2 regions of the Achromobacter sp. SX5 genome follow, and region 2 is predicted to be linked to the other one. Evidence: predicted binding sites of a transcription regulator. Region 2 holds the regulator's gene; the other holds the start of a gene.
The links. The regulator FliA, encoded in region 2, starts transcription of late flagellar genes. The targets are predictions, from matches to a motif close to CTAAAGTTTNNNNNNNNNNNGCCGNTA.

Region 1 (7,530 bases), 1.8 Mb from region 2:
AAGGTCATATTGTGGGCAAAGTCCACCGGAATTGCAAGCCACCGGAGAAACCGTCGTTTTCGGCGGATTTCGATGCCGTAACCGTCCGAAAACGTGATTTTTTTCCAATGTCCTTGCGCAAACGCAAACCGGCCGCGCATGCCGGCCCAAAACATGGCGGATGCGGCGGCCGACGGGAAAAACGACTGGAAAAAGACAGCTGAATCGGTTTAAAAATACAAATTGTCGAATTATTAACAAATTCATACATATGGGTCCGGATCGGTTCTTTTTCTGTGCGCCCACCTCGGCCGGCCGCAGCCATCCCTGTCACTTCCGATGTAGGTAGCGGCGGGCGCCATGCGCGGCCCGCCCGCCCCGCCGTCGCGGACGGCCCGGCCCGCTGCCGGGCGCCGCGCAATGCACTGAGGAAGGAGAAACACCCATGCTTGAAAATTTGACGGTCCGCACCGGAATGCTGCTGGTGCTGGGCAGCTTCGTGATCGTCCTGACCCTGGCCAATGGCCTGGGCTGGACCAACGCCCAGCGCAGCGTCGCCGAGATCCGGGACTTGAACCATGTCGCGGTCGACCAGGTCGACCCGTTGTATCAGGCCGAGGCCGCCCTGCTGCGCACGCGGCTCGCGCTGAGCAGCGCCATGACAGCCCAACGGGTGGGCGCCGAGGACCAGGCCGGGCAGGCCGAGCAGCAGGCCATGGAGCACCTGGCGCTGGCGCGCGAGCGCTTCGCCCGCTATATCGACGTGCCCAGGAGCGGGCGCGACCAGGCCCTGGCGCAGGCGGTGCAGGCCAGCTTCTCGGAGTATGGCGCGGCGCTCGACGCGCTGAGGGCGGACGTGCGCGAACGCCTGCCCGCCAAGTACCAGGAAGACAAGGCATGGGCGCAGCGGGCCGACACCGGCTTCGCCCAGGACATGCAGGCGTTCCTGGCATGGACCGCCGAACGCAGCGGCGGCGTGCTGGCCAGTTCCCAGCGCACCTACTCCACCGCGCAGATATCGGCCACCGCGCTGGTCGCCATCGGGGTGCTGCTGACGGTGCTGTGCTGGCTCTTCATCCGCTTTTCGGTGCTGCGGCCGCTGCGGCAGGCCAGCGGCTACTTCGACCGCATCGCGGCCGGCGACCTGACGACGCGCGTGCACAGCCGTTCCGACAACGAGATCGGTTGCCTCTACGCCGCGCTCAGGCGCATGCAGGAAGGCCTGACCCGCACGGTGACCGCGGTGCGCAAGGGAGTCGAGGAAATCAACGCGCGCGCCGCCGAGATCGCGGCCGGCAATGCCCACCTGTCGGTGCGCACCGAGCAGCAGGCGTCGGCGCTGCAGGAAACCGCCACCACCATGGAAGAGCTGGCGGCGACCGTCAAGCAGAACGCGCAGAGCGCCGCCCAGGCCAACCAGCTGGTGATGGACAGCATGGACGTGGCCGAACGCGGCGGCCAGAGCGTGGACCGAGTGGTATCCACCATGCAGGACATCTCGGCCAGCTCGCGCAAGATCTCCGACATCGTCTCGGTGATAGACGGCATCGCGTTCCAGACCAACATCCTGGCGCTGAACGCGGCGGTGGAGGCGGCCCGCGCCGGCGAGCAGGGCAAGGGTTTCGCGGTGGTCGCCGGCGAGGTCCGCACGCTGGCCCAGCGCGCCGCGCTGGCGGCCAAGGAGATCAAGGCCCTGATCGAGGCCTCGGTGGCCACGGTGACCGCCGGCTCGGCCCAGGTCGAGGCCGCCGGACGGACCATGCAGGAAATCGTGGGTTCGGTGCAGCGGGTGGCCTGCCTCATGGGCGAGATCTCCGCCGCCTCGGCCCAGCAGGCCAGCGGCATCGACCAGGTCGGCCTGGCGATCGCGCAGATGGACGAGGTCACCCACCAGAACGCGGCGCTGGTGCAGGAAGCCTCCGCCGCCGCCGCGGCGATGGAGGACCAGGCGCGGCGCCTGGCCGAGGCCACCGCGGTGTTCAAGACATTGTCGGGCCAGGCGATCGACGTGACGCCGACCGCCCGGCTGGTGCCCGTCTAGGTCTTCCGGCGGCGCAGCAGCGCGTACAGGATGATGGCGCCGAAGGTGGCGGTGCCGATGCCGCCCAGGGTGAAGGTGCCCAGCTTGACGGTGAAGTCGCCCGCCCCCAGCACCAGCGTGACCGCGGCCACGATGAGGTTGCGGTTGTCGCTGAAGTCCACCTGGTTGACCACCCAGATGCGGGCGCCGGCGATGGCGATCAGGCCGAACACCACCACCGACATGCCGCCCAGCACCGGCGCGGGGATGGTCTGGATCAGCGCGCCGAACTTGGGCGAGAAGCCCAGCACGATGGCGATCAGGGCGGCCACCACGAAGACCAGGGTGGAATAGATGCGGGTCACGGCCATGACGCCGATGTTCTCGGCGTAGGTGGTGACGCCGGTGCCGCCCACCGCGCCCGACACCATGGTGGCGACCCCGTCGCCCACGAAGGCGCGGCCCAGGTAGCGGTCCAGGTCCTGTCCGGTCATGGCGCTGACCGCCTTCACGTGGCCGAGGTTTTCCGCCACCAGGATGATGGCGACCGGCACGATCAGGCCCATGGCCTCGGCCTTGAACACGGGCGCGGCGAACTGCGGCAGGCCGAACCAGGCGGCCGCGGACACCGCCGAAAAGTCTATCGGCTTGCCCAGGCCCAGGCCGTTGGCGAAGACACCGTACACCACGCAGGCCAGGATCATGCCCACCAGGATGAGCAGGCGCTGCACCATGCCCTTGGTATAGACCGCGATGCCGCCGACGCAGAGGACGGTGACCAGCGCCATCGCGGTGTCGAAGCCCGAGGCCCCCATCGCGCCCTTGGCGGCGATGGGCGCCAGATTCAGGCCGATCACGGCGACCACCGCGCCCGTGACCACCGGCGGCATCAGCGTGTCGATCCAGTTCGCGCCCGCGCCCGCGCGCGAGTTGGCGATCCAGACCAGCAGGCCGATCAGCGTATAGGCCAGGCCGCAGGCGATGATGGCGCCCAGCGCCACGCCGATATTGGCGTTGGGGCCGGCCCCGGCGTAGCCGGTGACCGCGATCACGCCGCCGATGAAGGCGAAGCTGGAACCCAGGTAGCTCGGCACCCGGCCGCCGACGAACAGGAAGAAGATCAGCGTTCCGATGCCCGACATCAGGATGGCGACGTTGGGATCGAAGCCCATCAGCAGCGGCGCCAGCACGGTGGACCCGAACATGGCGACGACGTGCTGGGCGCCCATGGCCACGTTCTTGGGCCAGGACAGCCTTTCGTCGGGCGCGATGATGACGCCGGGCTCGGCGTCGTCGGCCAGGCGCCAGCGCGGAAAGTAGGAATTGGACATGGATGCCCCGGGAAAGTGGTTCGAAGGGAGGATGGAGACTGCGAGCGGGCGCCAGTGTAAATGGGGCCGCGAACCACCCGCAACGTTTAAGTTCCTCGCGGCGATGCCGTATTGGTGGAAACCCCCAAATCCCGACTGGCGACAGGAGCAATCATGGCGATCGATTCCATCCAAGGCACCTCCCGGCTCAAGAGCCTGACCGACCTGTGGGCCGAGCGCATCCAGGCCAGCCGGACCCGCCAGGACGCGCCCGCCGCGGTGTCGGCGCAGGACGGCAAGATCCGCGTCAGCCAGCCGGGCGCGATGGCGGTGGGCGGCGCGCAGGCCTCCGAGGAAACCGACAACGAGGACGAATACACCCGCCAGATCAAGGAATTGCAGAAACAGCTGCAGCGCGTCATGGAGCAGATCGCCCGGGTCAAGGCCAGCGCCATGTCGGCCGAAATGAAGGCAAGCCAGGTGCAGGCGCTCAACGCGCAGGCGCTGCAGATCCAGGCGCAGATCTCGCAGGTGATGACGCAGCAGGCCCGCGCGATGCAGGGCGGCGTGTCGGCCACCGCATAATCCGCAAGCGGGCGCGGCCGCCCGCGCTGATGGGCCGCATCAAAATTTCTGATTGGACTCGCCGCAGGGCTGACATTACTGTCTCCGGACAAATCTAAAACCACGGAGACAAACCATGCACGCAATGCGCACAGCCCTCGCAGGGGCGCTGCTGGCCGCCTGTGCCGCGCCGGCCCTGGCAGGCACGGTGACGGTGATCACTTCGTTCCCCAAGGACCTGACCCAGGCCTATAAGGCGGCGTTCGAGAAGGCCAACCCCGGCATCACGCTGGAAATCCTGAACAAGAACACGGTATCTGGCATCGCCTACGTGCGCGAAACGCCCGCGGGCCAGCGCCCCGAAGTGTTCTGGGCCAGCGCGCCCGACGCGTTCGAAGTGCTGGGGCGCGACAAGCTGCTGGCCAAGTCGTCCGACGTGGCGAACAAGGATGTGCCGGACAAGATCGGCAGCTACCCCATCAACGATCCCGCCGGCATGTACCTGGGCCAGGCGCTGGCCGGCTACGGCATCATCTACAACACGCGCTACATCGCCGCGCACAAGCTGCCCGCGCCGGTCGAATGGAAGGACCTGCTCGCGCCGCAGTGGTTCGGCCACGTCGGCATCACCTCGCCGTCGCGCTCGGGCACCATGCACCTGACGGTCGAGACCATTCTGCAGGGCGAAGGCTGGGACGAAGGCTGGCGCACGCTGCTGCGCATGTCGGGCAACAGCAGCGCCATCACCGAGCGCTCGTTCGGCGTGCCCGACGGCGTGAACAACGGGCAGTTCGGCGCCGGCCCGGTGATCGACTTCTTCGGACTGTCCAGCAAGTACTCCAAGTTCCCGGTCGACTTCGTCTACCCGTCGGAGACCGCCATCGTGCCGGCCAACATCGCCTTGATCGAGGGCGCCAAGAACACCGAGGAAGGCAAGAAGTTCATCGCCTTCACGCTCAGCCAGGCGGGCCAGGAGCTGCTGCTGCAGCCCAAGATCTCGCGCCTGCCGGTGCTGCCCTACTCCGCGCTGGCCGGCAAGATCCCGCCCGGCTATCCCGATCCGGCCGAAATCGCCAAGCGCAGCAAGGTGCAGTTCAACGCCGACCTGTCGCAGACGCGCTACTACGTGGTGCAGTCGCTGTACGACCAGACCGTCACGTTCCGCCTGAAGGAACTGCAGGCGGCCACCAAGGCCATTTACGACGCGGAGGCCAAGCTGGGCGACAAGGCCAGGAGCGGCAAGGCCGCCGAGCTGCTGGAGCAGGCCCGCAAGCTGACCTGGGCGCCGCTGGTCGACGGCAAGAAGGCATCGGACCCGGCCTTCCTGGCCATCTTCGCCGGCAACAAGAAAGACGCCGCCGTCAACCAGCAGATCACGCAGCTCGAAGGCGAGTGGAACGGGCAGGCCCGCGCCAACTACGAAGAAGCCGTGAAGCTGGCCCGGCAGGCCGCCGCGCTGTAGCGGCGTAGCGGTATCCGCGGCCGGCGGCGGGCGGCAGCGCCCGGCCCGCCGGCCGATTTCCGGCGCCCCGTCCGCGCGGACGGGGCATTAGCAACGATTGCGGGATTCTCGATGGATTATTCGGGCCATTCGCGCCTGCACGCCGGCCCTGTGCTGACGGCGCTCCTGGTGTTCGGCTTTTTGCTGCTGTTTTTGGCCATTCCGGTCGGCACGGTGTTCTACAGCGCCTTCGTGAACGCCGACGGCAGCTTCACGATGGGCCATTTCGGCGCCTTCTTCAATCAGCCCCTGATGCAGGAGGCGTTCTTCAACAGCCTGTACGTGGCGGGCTGGTCGGCCCTGCTGGCCTCGCTCATCGCGGTGCCGCTGGCCTACCTGACGGTGCGCTTCGAATTCCGCGGCGCGCTGCTGATCCAGACGCTGGGCGTGCTGCCGCTGATCATGCCGCCCTTCGTCGGCGCGGTCGCCATGCAGCTGATCTTCGGCCGCTCGGGCAGCGTCAACCTGCTGCTGCAGGACTGGTTCGGCTTCACGCTGCCCTTCATGGAAGGGCTGAACGGCGTGATCTTCGTGGAGGCGCTGCACTACTTCCCGTTCATCCTGATGAACCTGGTGGTGGCGCTGCGCAACATCGACGGCGCGATGGAAGAAGCCGCGCTCAACCTGGGATCGCGCGGCTTCCGGCTGTTTCGGCGCGTGATCTTCCCGCTGGCGCTGCCCGGCTACGTGGCCGGCGCCTCGCTGGTGTTCGTGAAAGTCTTCGACGATCTGGGCACGCCGCTGGTGCTGGGCACCACCAACATGCTGGCGCCGCAGGCCTATCTGCGCATCACCCAGGTGGGCCTGGAAGATCCGCTGGGCTACGTCATCAGCGTCATCATGGTCGGCTTCTCGATCCTGGCGCTGTGGCTGTCGGCGCGGGTGCTCAAGGGCAAGGACTACTCCACTCTGCAAAAGGGCGGCAACTCGCTGCACAAGCGCAAGCTGCGCCCCGCGGAAAGCGTGCTGGCCTATGGCTGGATACTGCTGGTGCTGCTGCTGGTGCTGTCGCCGCACATGGGCGTGCTGCTGCTGTCGCTGGCCAGCGTCTGGAGCTTCGCGCCGCTGCCCGACGGATATACGCTGGCGCACTATTCGGCGGTGTTCTCCGAATCCCAGGGCATGATCGCCAACACCCTGCTCTATTGCGGCCTGGCCGCCGGCGTGGACGTGATCCTGGGCACCGCCATCGCCTACCTGATGCTGCGCACCCGGCTGCCGGCGCGCCAGTGGCTGGACTTCCTGGCCTCGGCGGCGCTGGCGATTCCCGGCATCGTGCTGGCCATCGGCTTTCTGCGCACCTTCCGCGGCATCGAGCTGCCGGGCACCGGCACCTTGCTGACCTCGTCGTGGATCATCATCATGATCGCGTACTCGGTGCGCCGGCTGCCCTACGCGCTGCGTTCCTGCGTGGCCTCGCTGCAGCAGATCAACATCTCGCTGGAAGAAGCCGCGCAGTCGCTGGGCGCCACGCGCATGAGCACGATACGCCGCGTGGTGGTGCCGCTGATGGCCGGCGGCATGCTGGCGGGCTTCGTCACCAGCTTCGTGACGGCGGCCGTCGAACTGTCGGCCACCATCATGCTGGTGACCAAAGACAGCCAGGCGCCCATGAGCTACGGTATCTATCTTTACATGCAGAGCGCCGCGGGCCGCGGCCCGGGCGCCGCGCTCGGCGTCCTGGCCGTCGCCGCGGTCGCCATCGGCACCTATATCTCGCACCTGCTGGTCGAGCGCGCGCAGACGCGCCAGCGGCCGGCGCGCCACGAAGGGGAAACGGAATGAAGAAGGTCAGCGTCGAATGCCGCAATATCCGGCTGTCCTATGGCAAGACCGAAGTGCTCAAGGACGTCAACATCAGCATCGAGCCGGGCGAGTTCTTCGCCCTGCTGGGCCCGTCGGGCTCGGGCAAGTCCACGCTGCTGCGCCTGATCGCCGGCTTCAACCGCCATAACGCGGGGCAGCTGCTGGTCGACGGCAAGGACATCAGCGCCACGCCGCCGTGGAACCGCAACATCGGCATGGTGTTCCAGAACTACGCGCTGTGGCCGCACATGACGGTGTGGGACAACGTGGCCTTCGGCCTGGTCGAGCGCAAGCTGCCGCGCGCCGAGATCCAGGCCAAGGTGGAGGCGGCCCTGGACCTGGTGGGCCTG
Region 2 (7,530 bases):
GCGTGATGACCAGTTCGCCCACCAGGTTGATCACCTGGTCGACCTTCTCGACGCCGACGCGAATCGAGGTGGATTCCTTGTCCGCGTGCGCGGGCGCGGCCGGCCGGGCCACGCGCGCGGCCTGGGTGATGGCCTCGGCTGCTGCGGCCGACTCCGCGACCACGGGCGGCGCGGCAGGCGCGGGCGCCGGCGCCGCGGCGGGCGCGGGTTGGGCGGCCGGTGCGCTGGCCGCCGGGGCGGCCTCGCGCGCGATGCTGAGCTGGTCGCCGTCGACGATGAAGCAGCACACCGCCTCGATATCGTCCGGCGTGCATGTGCTGTCCATCCAGACCGTCAGGGCGCCGTCGGCGCGCTCGCTGGCGGTGACCGTGCCCAGGTTGCCCATCTCTTCGAGCAGCGCCGCCGCGTCCTTGTCGGACACCTTGGTGATCCGCACCCGCAGCGGCACGCTGGCGCCTTCGACGGCAGGTTCGGCCGACGCGGCGGGTTCGGCCGGCGCGGGAGCCGGCGCAGGCGGGGCTACGGGCGCCGGGGCCGCGGCCGGGGCTGGCGCGGCGCCGGGGTCCTTATGCTCCAGCGCAAGCTGCCTCAGGACGGCGCAGATACGCTCAAACACGGCTTCATCGGGCTCTTCGGACGCTCGGTATGCATCCAGCTGGCTTTTGAGCACGTCTTTCGTTTCCAAGAAAATATCAATCATGTCCGTGCGCAGCGCCATTTCGCCGCGCCGGATCGCGTCCAGCAGGTTTTCGAGCAGATGGGTGGTGCCCGCCAGCTGCTGAAAGCAGCCGAAGGTCGCCGCGCCGCCCTTGATCGAATGGGCCGCGCGGAAGATGGCGTTCAGCTGCTCGATGTCGGGCGCGCCGACGTCCAGTTCGAGCAGCAGCTGCTCCATCTGCGCCAGCAGCTCGTCCGCCTCGTCGAAAAAGGTCTCGTAAAACTGACTGAGGTCCAATCCAGAACTCATAGTCCGCACGCCTTCATAAATGAACCCGCCCAGGGCCTGTTAACCATAAAAAGCCTCGCACAGGCTCTAAGCGCCGGCCTGCTCGTCGAGCAGTTCGGCCGCCAGTTCCACCAGCACGTCCGGGTCCACCGGCTTGGACAGCCAGCCGCAGACGCCCAGGTCGCGCGCCGCCATCTTGCTGTCCACGTCGTCCTCGGTGGTCAGCACCAGCACCGGCACGTCCTGGTAGCGATCGTCCTCGCGCAGGCCCTTGATGAGGCCCAGGCCGCCCAGCACGGGCATGTTCCAGTCGCTCACCACCAGGTCCACCGGCTGGCGCTTGGCCAGATCCAGCGCTTCCTGGCCGTTGCCGGCCGTCACCACCGTCCATCCCGCGCCCGTCAGCGTCGCCTGGACGATCATGCGCATCGTCGCCGAGTCATCCGCCACCAGTATCGTTGCCGCCATTGCTATCGAACCCCTTCGGCGGGCGGGTTGCTCTGCGCCGCGCCTGGTTTGGTTGCCGTCGTGGCGCGGACGGCGGCCTGGGCCGCCTCCACCGCCGTTCCCACCTCGCGGGCGTCGCGAGCGGTGATTTCCGCTGCCGCGGCGTTCTCGCTTTCGATGCGCCGCTGGGTGCTCTGATTGAGCACCACGAGGCTGATACGCCTATTAACGGCGGCATACGGATCATCTTTAACCAGGCTCATGCTGGACGACAGCCCCTGGATGCGCATGACCTTGCTTTCGTTCATGCCGCCGGCCACCAGCTCCTGGCGCGAGGCGTTGGCGCGGTCGGCCGACAGCTCCCAGTTGCTGTAGGCGCGCTCGCCGCGGGCGTACTGCGCCGCGTCGGTATGGCCCGAGATGCTGACCTTGTTGGGCAGCTCGTTCAGAACCGGCCCCAATTCGCGCAGGATGTCGCGCATATAGGGCTGCACCTCGGCGCGCCCGGTGGCGAACATGGGACGGTTCTGGTTGTCGATGATCTGGATGCGCAGGCCTTCGGTGGTCAGGTCGATCAGCACCTGCGGCCGGAAGGTCTGCAGCACCGGGCTGGTTTCGATCAGGTTCTCGAGGCGCTTCTTGAGGTTTTCCAGGCGGTGCTGCTCGCGGCGCTCGGCATCGCCCATGGGCTGGGACTCGACCCGGTTGCCCTGGCCGCGGCGCACGTCGCCGTCGCTGCGTAGCGGGTCCTGCCCGCCGCCCGGCACGGCGCTGGTCTCGGCCGAACTGCTGGGCCCGCCCGTGATCGCCACGCGCAGCGGCATGCGGAAGTACTCCGCGATGCCCTTCAGCTCTTCGCGCGGGACCACGCTGATCAGCCACATCACCAGGAAGAACGCCATCATCGCCGTGATGAAGTCGGCGTATGCGATCTTCCAGCTGCCGCCGTGGTGCCCGCCGCCCTTGCTCTTCTTGCGGCGGATCACCACACGGTGGTTGTTTACCGTGCTCATGGACGGCTCCGTCAGGCGCGGCCGGTCGTCGCCGACTTGGCCTGCCGCACGTGCTCTTCCAGCTCACCGAAGGTCGGGCGCACAGCCGAGAACAGCACCTTGCGGCCGAATTCCACGGCCAGCTGCGGCGGATAGCCGTTCATGCTGGCCAGCAGCGTGGTCTTGATGCACTCCAGCACCTTGGTGGCCTCGTCGCTGCGGCGCTCGATGCGCGAGGCCAGCGGCCCGACGAAACCATAGGCCAGCAGAATGCCCAGGAACGTGCCCACCATGGCCTTGGAGATCAGGTCGCCCAGGATGGCTGGCGGCTGGTCCACGGCGGCCAGCGCCTTGATCACGCCCAGCACCGCGGCCACGATGCCGAAGGCCGGCAGGCCGTCGGCCATCTGGTGCAGCGCCCGCGCCGGCACTTCGCGCTCGTGGCGGTAGGTCTCGATTTCCTCGTCCATGAGGGTCTCGATCTCGAACGAGCTCATGTTGCCGCTGATCATGATGCGCAGGTAGTCCGTGATGAACTCCATGAGCTTCGCGTCCTTGGCGATGCGGGGATACTCGCTGAAAATCGGACTGGATTCGGGGTCCTCGATATGCGATTCGATCGCCATCAGGCCCTCGCGGCGCGCCTTGTTCAGCAGCACGTACAGCAGCGCCATCAGCTCCATGTACACGTCCTTGCCGTAGCGCGAACTCTTGAGCGCGTCGGGCAGCGCCGACTTCACCAGCGCCAGCGACTTCTTGCTGTTGCTGGCCAGGAACGCCCCGAACGCCGCGCCGAAGATGAGCGTCAGCTCGAAGGGCTGGTAGAGCGCGCCCAGGTGGCCGCCCAGCGCGATGAAGCTGCCGACGACCGACACGGCCACCACAAGAAAACCGATAACAATCAACACATCAGGCCCCTGCCAACGTAGTCTAAAACCGGCGTCAATGATCCCCTGTTCCCCCCGCTCCAAAAACGTGGGTTACGGGGGGTTTTCCAGGGCTTTTGACGTATTTGGAAACAGCCCGCCGGGCCGCCTTCAGGACTGCGCGGCGTCCGCCGCGGGCGCGCAACGGGCGCCGGCGCGCGCCCGGGCCGCGGCGCGCGTCTTGCCGGCGCGGGGCGGCGGCCGGCAGATCGCGCACACGAAATCCGACTGCGGATCGTGGGCATGGGCAATGAAATGGCCGCCGCACTGGCGGCAGGCCGACAGCTGCAGCATGCCGCCATCGAAAAACCGCACCAGCATCCAGGCGCGGGTAAAGCTGAGCACGGGCTCGGCGGCCTCGGCGTTGTCCAGGCCGGCGTTCTCCAGATACAGCCGGTAGGCGTCGATGATGGCGCGTATGCCCTTGCTGCTGGTGCGCGTATTCAGGAAGGAATACACGTTGTAGAACAGCGACGAATGGATGTTCGGCAGCCAGGTCATGAACCAGTCCACCGAGAACGGCAGCATGCCCTTGGGCGGCGAGCAGCCGCGGATCTCGCGATACAACCGGGCCAGGCGGTCGTGGCTGAGGCTGGTTTCAGCCTCCAGCACCTGCAGCCGGGCTCCCAGGGTGATCATGGAACTGGCAAGCAGGATGTCGTCCGCTTCCTGGGATACGCTCTTGGAGGCCATTACAATATTTCCGGATCGCGGCAGGCCGTCAGGCCAGTTCTTCGACAGGCTGCTTGGCCAGCAGGATCGTGGCGTGCGCCTGTTGCAGCGCACCACCCAGCACGTCGTGGGTCAGCGCCGACAGCAGGCTGTAGTCATCGAACCGGAAACGGCACAGCAGCGAGCTGGAACTGGCCAGCTTGACCAGCTGGGCCGGCGACAGCCGCATCAGGATATCGGCCACCTCGTTGCTGAAACCGAGGCGAAACATCGACGCCGCATAGTCGTCGCGCAGCATGCGCTGAGCTAGTAACAAATATGACAAATTGACTTCGCGAATGTCTGCCAGCAATGAATTTTCGACTTGTTGCACGCCCAAACTCCTAGTTCCGATCCCGCCCGCGCGGACTTAGATACGCAAATTTCCAGCAATCGCCGTTGCCGCAGGCCCAAATCAGGCCTGCTTTAATGCGAAATGTATCATTTGTTCGCAATTTAAGTAAAATTTACCACAGGTATTGTCATTTTCTATGACTTTTATGACAAATCTTTGTTGATATTGCGCAACTTGCCGATTTCGATACACCTTGACATAAAACTTTTTCACAAAATTTACCTCAATCACGCAAACAAGCGTTCAAAACGCGGCGTTCTTCGGGGAATGAAACCGTTTCCAGTGCCCACAATGGCACCTTGCCGACCACTCAATCGGCTCGCTTTCGCTTCCCGCGCGTTTGTCGACAATGTCGTATCTCGGCAACAGTCAGCGACGCGCCACGATAGATTCCGTCCGACATTCCGCAATGCCCCACGCAGATGACAGCCTGGTCGACTATGCCCCGCTAGTGCGGAAGCTGGCCCTGCAATTGCTCGCCAGACTGCCGGCCAGCGTCGAGCTCGACGACCTGATACAGGCCGGCATGATCGGCCTGCTCGACGCCGTGCGGCGTTACCAGGAAACCGCCGACGCCCAGTTCGAGACCTACGCCACCACCCGCATCCGCGGCGCCATGCTCGACGAGCTGCGCGGCCAGGACTGGCTGCCCCGCAGCGTGCGCGCCAAGGCCCGCAAGATCGAACAGGCCATCCAGCAGCTGGAGCAGCGCCTGATGCGCGCCCCCAGCGAAGCCGAAATCGCGCAACAACTCGACATCGGCCTGGGTGAATATCAGACGCTGTTGCATGACGCCCAGGGCGTGCAGATCGTCCACTATGAAGACTTCGCCGCCGACTCCGACACAGGCGGCGGCCTGGCCGACTGGTCCTCGGCGCTCGCCCACGGCTCGGCCGACGGCAATCCGCTGGACTCCCTCTTGGCCGGCGACTTCCGCCAGGCCCTGATCCACGCCATCGACGCCCTGCCCGAGCGCGAAAAACTGTTGCTGTCGCTCTGTTACGAGCAAGGCCTGAACCTCAAGGAAATCGGCGCCATCATGAACGTGACCGAAGCGCGCGTCTGCCAGCTGCGCTCCCAGGCCACGGCCCGCATCCGCGCCAAACTCAAGGAACAGGCCTGGCAGGAACTGCCGCAGGAAGGGCAAATCGCGCAGGTGATTTGAGGCTGCGCAGGCCGCCCTCTCGCAGTCTTCTCTATATAGGGGTAGCGGACGGCGTAATCGGCGCCCTCTTCTCCCCCCGCAACAACAAGAATTTCGACTTTCGCAAAAATTTCCCTAAAGATCGATTTTGGCCTGCCGTAATCCTGGCAACGGAGAGATTCCTAGACACCCGTCGACGAACTTTCCCGTTAACACCGATGGGCGGCCTTGCTGCCCAGTTTGAAGAAGCCTTTCTCTCTTGGGAGCCTCAACATGGCAGTCATCAATACCAACTATCTGTCGATGGTTGCGCAGAACAACCTGAACAAGTCGCAATCGTCGCTGGGCACCGCCATCGAGCGCCTGTCCTCCGGCCTGCGCATCAACAGCGCCAAGGACGACGCCGCCGGCCAAGCCATCGCCAACCGCTTCACCGCCAACGTCAACGGCCTGACGCAAGCCGCCCGCAACGCCAACGACGGTATCTCGATCGCCCAGACGACCGAAGGCGCCCTGAACGAAATCAACAACAACCTGCAGCGCATCCGTCAACTGACGGTGCAGGCCGCCAACGGCACCAACTCGGATACCGACCTGGAATCGATCCAGGCCGAAATCACCCAACGCCTGGGCGAAATCGACCGCGTGTCGCAACAGACCCAATTCAACGGCATTAATGTCCTGGCCAAGGACCAATCGTTGACGATCCAGGTCGGCGCCAACGACAGCGAAACGATCAGCATCGATCTGAGCAAGATCGACAAGACCACGCTGGGCCTCGACAAGCTGGACGTGAACAAGATCGCGCACAGCGTGAAGGCTGGTAACTTCACCGTCGGTGGAACCAAGGCTGCGGCGAACGCCACGTTCGATATCGATATCAGCGCAATCACGGGCGCCGCATCGGCTGCCGCGAAGAACGGCACGGTGGTTCAATCGGGCAGCACCTATTACCTCAAGTCCACGGACAACAAGTACTATCAATTGTCGGCTCCGGCGGTTGCTTCCACCGGCGCGGCAACTGTTACCGCGACCGCTTCGGCTACCGCTCTGACCGCGGGCGCCGTTTCCACCGCCGGCCTGGCCCCGCTGGCCGACATCGACACCGCCCTGCAACGCGTCGACACGCTGCGCAGCGACCTGGGTGCCGTGCAGAACCGCTTCGAATCGACGGTTGCCAACCTGAACAACACGGTCAACAACCTGTCCGCCGCCCGTTCGCGTATTGAAGACGCCGACTACGCGACTGAAGTGTCGAACATGACCAAGGCCCAGATCCTGCAACAGGCTGGCACCTCGGTCCTGGCCCAGGCCAACCAAGTGCCACAGACGGTGCTGTCGCTGCTGCGCTAATACGCTTCCGAAGCCAGGCAGGTCTTCGGACCTGCCGACGCCTCTTCGAAAGGCCCGGGAATCCATATTCTCGGGCCTTTTTTCCGTCCAAACCGGAAAAGGCCATGTTTTATTGAGCTGATTCACTCATTGCTTTCACGACTCGCAAAGTACTCTGCACGACACTCGCAGGTCTTTAGGCACATCGCATGGTCAAGCCCACTTTTCGTCGCCCCCCTCCTTCTCCCAGCCAGCCCGGCGTACCCTCGCTACAGGCGGCGCTGGCCAGAACCCAGCGCCGCCCGGACGACGCAAAGGCCTGGCGCGATCTGGGACAACGATATTTGCTAGAGGCCAACGCGCTCGAGGCCCGGGAGGCTTTGACCAAGGCAACCGGCCTGAACGCCGAAGATGCCATGTCTTGGACGCTGCTGGGGCAGGCCTGCGCCCAACTGGCCGACCACACATCGGCGCTGCAGTACTTCTCCCAAGCGCTGGAATACGACGAAAACAGCACAGCCGCCCTCTACGGCCTGGTCGAAAGCAATTTCAGCCTGGGAAAGCACGAGCCGACGCTGGCCTATGCTGAAAAACTGCTGACGCTGCAACCCAGGCACATCGGGGGGTTGCTGCGGCAATCGCAATCGCTCTTCAAACTTCATCGTTTCGACGAAGCG

Region 1: the regulator FliA is predicted to act here: its motif matches at 3,416-3,442, upstream of AC1M14_RS06620 (FlxA-like family protein).

What each region holds. Positions count from the first base shown of each region.
Region 1 covers NZ_CM160041.1:1,406,769-1,414,298, reverse strand. Annotated here, with positions in the region: gene AC1M14_RS06630 (methyl-accepting chemotaxis protein) at 425-2,020, shown strand; gene AC1M14_RS06625 (solute carrier family 23 protein) at 2,017-3,330, opposite strand; gene AC1M14_RS06620 (FlxA-like family protein) at 3,484-3,894, shown strand; gene AC1M14_RS06615 (ABC transporter substrate-binding protein) at 4,010-5,335, shown strand; gene AC1M14_RS06610 (ABC transporter permease) at 5,447-7,159, shown strand; gene AC1M14_RS06605 (ABC transporter ATP-binding protein) at 7,156-7,530, shown strand, end outside.
Region 2 covers NZ_CM160041.1:3,212,256-3,219,785, forward strand. Annotated here, with positions in the region: gene cheA (chemotaxis protein CheA) at 1-967, opposite strand, end outside; gene AC1M14_RS15140 (response regulator) at 1,034-1,414, opposite strand; gene motB (flagellar motor protein MotB) at 1,417-2,406, opposite strand; gene motA (flagellar motor stator protein MotA) at 2,418-3,293, opposite strand; gene flhC (flagellar transcriptional regulator FlhC) at 3,423-4,004, opposite strand; gene flhD (flagellar transcriptional regulator FlhD) at 4,033-4,356, opposite strand; gene AC1M14_RS15165 (RNA polymerase sigma factor FliA) at 4,787-5,542, shown strand; gene AC1M14_RS15170 (FliC/FljB family flagellin) at 5,795-6,874, shown strand; gene AC1M14_RS15175 (O-linked N-acetylglucosamine transferase family protein) at 7,063-7,530, shown strand, end outside.